Regions from separate parts of the Tepidimicrobium xylanilyticum genome, predicted to be linked through region 2. Evidence: a T-box and tRNA genes for the amino acid it is inferred to sense, from the RefSeq annotation. Region 2 holds a T-box; the other holds one or more tRNA genes.
What was found. A T-box is a leader RNA that pairs with one kind of tRNA and senses whether it is charged. The one in region 2 lies ahead of BLV68_RS10855 (valine--tRNA ligase), so its partner is inferred to be a tRNA-Val.
Positions count from the first base shown of each region.

Region 1 (3,434 bases), on a different contig from region 2:
GATGCAGAGTTTAGAGCATATAATAGTGTAGAAGAAAGCTGGAATGATCACAAGAGTCTATTGTTAAATTCAGATAGATATGAACCCTTTAGACAAGTAATGCACAATAGCTATCAGGGTGCCTGGGCTTTAAAGAGGGCTGGATATGCAACAGACCCTGAATATGCATTGAAATTAATAAGAATTATTAAACAATATGAATTGGAGAAATTGGATATAATAGATATATAATATTAAAGGCCAACCATTTCGTTTTTTGGTTGGTCTTTAATATTATTGGTTGACATGGGTAAATATTCAATTAAAATATTATTAGAATATGGAAATAATGTAAGAGGTGAAGACGTGAATTATATAATACCAGTAATAGTAGGTGCAGTTATAGGATATATTACCAATTGGATTGCCATAAAGATGCTATTTAGGCCTCATTATGAGAAGAGAATATTTAATATACCCATCCCTTTTACTCCAGGTCTAATCCCAAAGGAGAAGAATAGGATTGCTAAAAGTATAGGGGAGGCGGTAGGAGAGTATTTGCTTTCGCCAGAGATAGTAGTAAATTCATTGCTTAAGGATGATGGTTCTATAGATAAACTTATAATAAATTATATGAAGAAGCTTAAGACTGATGATAGAACTTTAAAAAGCATAATTTTAAGCTTAAACTATGGTGAATTTGAAAAGTTAAAGGGAAGTATTAAGACAAAGTTAGCCGATATAATAGTTTTACAATTTTGTAAAGACCAATTTAAAGATGGACTGATTAATTTGATCGATGAATATATATTTATAGATTCTAAGGGTAGTATATATGGAATCATGCGAGAAATACTAAAAAATATGTTCAATTTATTGGTTAAGTCGGAGGAAGTTAAAAGGGAATTAAATGTTTTATTGATGGAGAAAATTAATCAATTTGCACAAGATGAAAGAACCCTATATGAAGTTATTCCAGAAGAGATTATCAGTAGGCTTAAGGATACAATCATTCAGAATGAACAGGTTATAATTACATCACTGAAGGATGTATTGGATAATCCAAAGATACAGAACCAATTAAAAAAGTGGATTGCTGAAATGTTTTCTCATAACATGAATAAACTAATTGCCATATTTATTAGTCCAGAGCTTATATCGGATAGAATAGTAAACCTATTGGATGAATATATAAATAATCCTGATAGGAACAAGGATATCATATCCTTTATATTGCTTGTCGTAGATAAAGTTCTTAAAAAGGAAGTTAGATATGTGTTTGGAGGCCTTACAAAAGAGCTAAAAGAAGAGGATATGTTGCTGGTTTCTGAATTTATTATCCAAGGTATTTTGAAGGAATATAATCAATATAAAATAATAGATAAACTAGAGGAAAGGCTAAAATCTGAAGAAGAAAATATTAAGAGATGTCTATTAGCTTTTATAAGGGGAGAGTTAGAGAAGTTCTTAGATTCTAATAACTTTTATAATTATATACTTTTTATTGTAAATAATGCGATTGAAAGCATTTTAAACAGGCCCATATCATCCTTAATAGTTAATATTAATGAAGATGACATTTTAAGTATAGTTAATTTTTTGAAGATTATAATAGAAAATTTAATAAAAAATCAATTGCCTAATATGGTGAAGGCTTTCAATATTTCCAAGATAGTAGAAGACCAGATAAATGGTTTTGATGTAGCCTTTACAGAAGAACTTATACTTGAGATTGCTAACAGGGAGCTAAAAGCCATAACCTGGTTAGGAGGCCTATTAGGTGGGATAATAGGCTTATTAACCCCAATACTTACGATGCTTTATTGATATAAAAAAGGAACTAAGGATATCCTTAGTTCCTTTTGTGTGGTGGGCGATATTGGATTTGAACCAATGATCTCCACGATGTCAACGTGGCGCTCTAACCCCTGAACCAATCGCCCAAGGCTATTTATATTCTAGCATATTTCGAATGGGATTTCAATAGGAATTGTTAACGCCCTTTCCTATACTAGAGAAGAGCGTTAACAATCATACTAGTAATTTTTAAAATTCTTTGCTAGATAATATAGAGTCTTTACTGGCACTCCTGTAGCCCCTTTAGGTAGATATCCTCGAGCCTTGCTGCTATAGGAGGTTCCGGCAATATCCAAGTGAACCCATGGAGTACTGTCAACAAATTCTCCTAGGAATAGGCCAGCAGTTATGGTTCCTGCTCCTCTGCCGCCAGTATTCTTTAAATCTGCAAAATCCCCTTTATTTAATTCCTTGTATTCTTCATTGTTTGGAAGCTCCCAAACTGGCTCTCCTGCTATTTGGCTTGCCTTTTTAACCTCTTCCATAAAGTCTTCATTATTGGTAATAGCTCCCGTATTTATATTTCCTAAGGCCACCACACAAGCACCAGTTAATGTTGCCACATCTATAACCTTATTTGCTTTTAGGTTTTTTACAGCATACCATAAGGCATCGGCCAGTGTAAGCCTTCCTTCTGCATCGGTATTTAAAATCTCTATAGTCTTTCCTGACATGGAGCCGATGATATCTCCAGGTTTATAGGCAGTGCCAGATATTAGGTTTTCACAAGCAGCTACTACCGCTACCACATTTTTATCTAGCTTAGATTTGGCAATGGCTTTCATAGCACCTATTACTGCCGCAGCCCCTGCCATATCGGTGAACATGGTATTCATGCTATCTCCTGGTTTTATGCAGTAGCCACCAGAGTCAAAGGTTAGGCCTTTACCAACTAAGGCTAACTTTTCTTCGGCTTCTTCATTGCCCTTGTATTCCATCACTATCAATTGAGGTTCCTGAGCAGAACCCTTGGAAACGGCTAGGAAGGCCTCCATACCCAATTCTTCTATTTCCTCTTGGCCATAAACTTTAACATCTACTCCTAATCCTTCTAATTCTTCCTTAGCCTTTTCTGCTAGTATTTTAGGAGTCATGGTCATAGCAGGTTCATTGACTAAATCCCTTGCTAAGAATACACCATCTATGATGTTTTTAACTTCCTCAATGGCTTTATCAATTGCTTCTGCCTTCTTACCCTCTATTATATTTAAGTAAACTTCTCTTACGCTGGGTTTTATCTTCTTTTGGCTTAGGTATTTTTCAAAGCTGTATTCAGATTGTAACAACCCTTCTATCATTCCTTGAATTTCATCAATATAGCAGATGTTTTTAAATTCAGGTACTTCAACTTGGATACTTTCAACTTTAAACTTCATAAGCTCTTTTCCAGCCTGATAATAGGCCTTTCTAATGGAGTCTACAGTAAGCTTTTCTTCTTCACCTAATCCTATTAATACTACCTTATCCCCCTTATATCCTATATCAGCATATACTTCTCCAACTTTTGCTGAAAATATTTCTTTCTCCTTTAAAAATTGATATAGTCCATCAAAATCATCTATTTTTTCACTGCCTTTAAATACAGGTATTAGTTTTAC
Region 1 covers NZ_FNNG01000007.1:77,258-80,691, reverse strand. Annotated here, with positions in the region: gene BLV68_RS08855 (stalk domain-containing protein) at 1-231, shown strand, start outside; gene BLV68_RS08850 (DUF445 family protein) at 346-1,806, shown strand; tRNA gene BLV68_RS08845 (tRNA-Val) at 1,847-1,922, opposite strand; gene BLV68_RS08840 (leucyl aminopeptidase) at 2,016-3,434, opposite strand, start outside.
Region 1: it has a tRNA-Val gene. The T-box ahead of BLV68_RS10855 (valine--tRNA ligase) is inferred to sense a tRNA for this amino acid. The anticodon was not compared.

Region 2 (3,434 bases):
AGCTTTATAAATGGCATTGGTAAATTTCTGTATAATTTGAGGATTTTTTTCTATATAGCTCTTAGTAGCAGAATAACAAGTATAGGGTATATATCCTCCTTCTTTACCAATGGAAGCTACTACATAGCCCTTTCCTTCCTTTTCTAGGGTAGCTGCTACAGGTTCAAACAAGGTTACGTAGTCACCTTCTCCACCAATAAAAGCTCCTGCAAGAACATCGAATTGGATATCTGTTCTTAAATTCACATCTACTCCGGGAGTAAGCCCATGTTTTTTTACTACATACTCTAAGGTCATATAGGGCATACCGCCCTTTCTTCCGCCCAATACCTCCTTTCCTTTAAGTTTATTAAAGGTGAAATCTGGATCTGGTTCTCGTGCTACCAGAAAAGAGCCATCTCTTTGTGTTAATTGGGCAAAGTTTATTGCATAGTCCTCTCTCCCTTGGTTATAAACGTATACGGAAGCTTCTGGCCCCATAAAACCAATATCTGCTTCACCACTTAATAAAGCTGCCATACATTTGTCTGCGCCTTTGCCATCTGTAAGTATGATTTCAAGACCTTCTTCTTCAAAAAAGCCTTGGGTTATTGCAACGTATTGAGGAGTATAAAAAAGGGAGTGGGTAACTTCTATCAATCTGACTCTTTGGAGTTCACTCTTTTTACATCCCGTTAAACCAATAGATAATATTAAAGCTGTTATTAGGAACAAGGGTATAAATTTAAAAACCTTTGACAAATGTATCCCTCCTATAATATTATTAATATTGTAAGCCATCTTTATAGCTATAATATTCTGATTATTTTTTTTAGTTACAGTTTAAATATATAGTGATGAATAAAAAGATGATAAATTGGGATTCTATTTTAATAATTATTTGAAAATAAATAGATTAATAGATTCTTGAAAAGAGGTTGTGTTATGAATATTCCTAATATACTAACTATATTTAGGATCTTGCTTGTACCTATTTATTTGATTCTTTTTTATTCAGCTAATAAAAACCGTATAATTTATGGAGCAATTGTATTTATATTAGCCGGAATAAGTGATTTTTTAGATGGACATATTGCAAGAAAGTATGATTTGAAAACTAAATTGGGTGCAGCTTTAGATCCATTAGCGGATAAATTGATGACTTTTGCAGTACTTATAAGTTTTACTACAGAAGGTCTTATACCGTTTTGGGTTTTGCTAATTATGGGAGCCAAAGAAGGATTAATGATTATAGGTGGGTTTATGCTATATCTTTTAAAGGATAAAAAAGTTCTTCCCTCTAATAAATATGGGAAAATTGCCACGTTTTCCTTTTATGTTGCAATCTTATCTATAGTATTTAAATTTCCTGACCCTAATATAACTAAGATATTGATTTTAGTTACGGTGGTTTTAAACATGTTGGCATTTATAAACTATTTAATTATTTTCCTGTCTAAAGATAGTAAAAACTATATTTGATTTATTGACAAAGATAAACATTATCTGTATAATAATTTCTAACAATTCCATATGATACGATGAGGAAGAGGAGTAGGTAACTAACCTAGACAGAGAAAAAGCCCTTGGCTGAGAGGCTTTCATAGGCAATGGTTACTGAAGGTAGCTTCTTAGTATTCTAGCTGAAAACAGTAGGCTAGAACGGTTTATCCGTTATATAGAATAAGTGCCATAATATTTTTGTGGAATTAAGGTGGTACCGCGAATTACCCTTCGTCCTTAAACTATAAGACGAAGGGTTTTTAATTATAGATTAATAAAGGAAAGAATAGGAGGGTTAGACATGATAGAGAATTTGTCAAAAACCTACAATCCAAAAGATTTTGAAGATAGATTATATAAGTTTTGGAAAGAAAAAGAGTATTTTAAAGCCCACATAAATTATGATAAAGAACCATATACCATTATGATGCCTCCACCAAATGTTACTGGAAATCTTCACATGGGTCATGCTCTAAACAATACTATTCAAGACATCCTTATACGCTGGAAGAGGATGCAGGGATATGAGGTATTATGGCTACCAGGAACGGACCACGCCAGCATTTCTACAGAAGCAAAAGTAGTAGAAAAAATTAGATCAGAGGGTAAAACCAAAGAAGAGTTAGGCAGAGATAATTTTTTAAAAGAAGCTTGGGAGTGGACCAAAAAATATGGAGGAAATATAAATAACCAATTGGAAAAGTTGGGAGTTTCCTGCGATTGGAGTAGAGAAAGATTTACATTAGATGAAAGTTTGAGCAATGCTGTAAAAGAGGTATTCATTAGATTATATGAAAAAGGTTTAATATATAGGGGTAATAGGATAATCAATTGGTGTCCAGACTGCAAAACGGCTATTTCAGATGCAGAAGTAGACCATGAGGAAACTTCTGGACATATATGGCATATAAGGTATCCGATAAAGAATGAAGATGAGTTCATTGTTATTGCTACTACGAGACCTGAAACCATGTTGGGAGATTTGGCAGTTGCAGTAAATCCCAAAGATGAGAGGTATGTGAACTTTATTGGAAAGACAGCCATACTTCCACTGGTTAATAGGGAAATACCAATTATTGCCGACGAATATGTAGAGATGGATTTTGGCACTGGAGCTGTTAAAATAACACCTTCTCACGACCCAAACGATTTTGAGGTAGGGTTAAGACATAATTTAGGTCATTTAATAATAATGAATGAAGATGGAACTATTAATGAAAATGGCGGGAAATATAATGGATTAGATAGATATGTAGCTAGGAAGTTGATTGTAGAGGACCTTGAAAAAGAAGGTTATTTAGTAGAAATTAAAGAACATGTCCATAGTGTTGGACATTGTGAAAGATGTAAAACCGTTGTAGAACCACTAATATCCAAACAATGGTTTGTCAAGATGGAACCTTTAGCTAAACCAGCTCTAGATGCTTATAAGGAAGGAAAATTAAGATTTATTCCAGAAAGGTTTGGAAAAATTTACACCCATTGGTTAGAAGGTATTAAGGATTGGTGTATATCGAGGCAACTTTGGTGGGGGCATAGACTACCTGTATACTATTGTAAAGACTGCGGTGAGGTAATAGTCACGAGAGAAGAACCAGAAAGATGTACTAAATGTAATAGTACCAATATGTATCAAGATTCAGACACATTAGATACTTGGTTCTCATCTGCTCTATGGCCTTTTTCAACTTTAGGCTGGCCAGAAGAAACGGAAGATTATAAGTATTTCTTCCCTACGGATGTTTTGGTAACGGGTTACGATATCATTTTCTTCTGGGTAATTAGGATGGTATTTTCAAGTATAGAACAAACAGGAAAAGTGCCTTTCAATGATGTATTCTTAACAGGGCTTGTTAGGGATTCGGAAGGTAGGAAGATGAGCAAATCCTTAGGGAATGGCATTGACCCATTAGATGTAATTGAAGAATATGGTGCTGATGCTCTAAGATTTA
Region 2 covers NZ_FNNG01000010.1:80,861-84,294, forward strand. Annotated here, with positions in the region: gene BLV68_RS10845 (ABC transporter substrate-binding protein) at 1-741, opposite strand, end outside; gene pgsA (CDP-diacylglycerol--glycerol-3-phosphate 3-phosphatidyltransferase) at 925-1,461, shown strand; T-box leader at 1,512-1,724, shown strand; gene BLV68_RS10855 (valine--tRNA ligase) at 1,784-3,434, shown strand, end outside.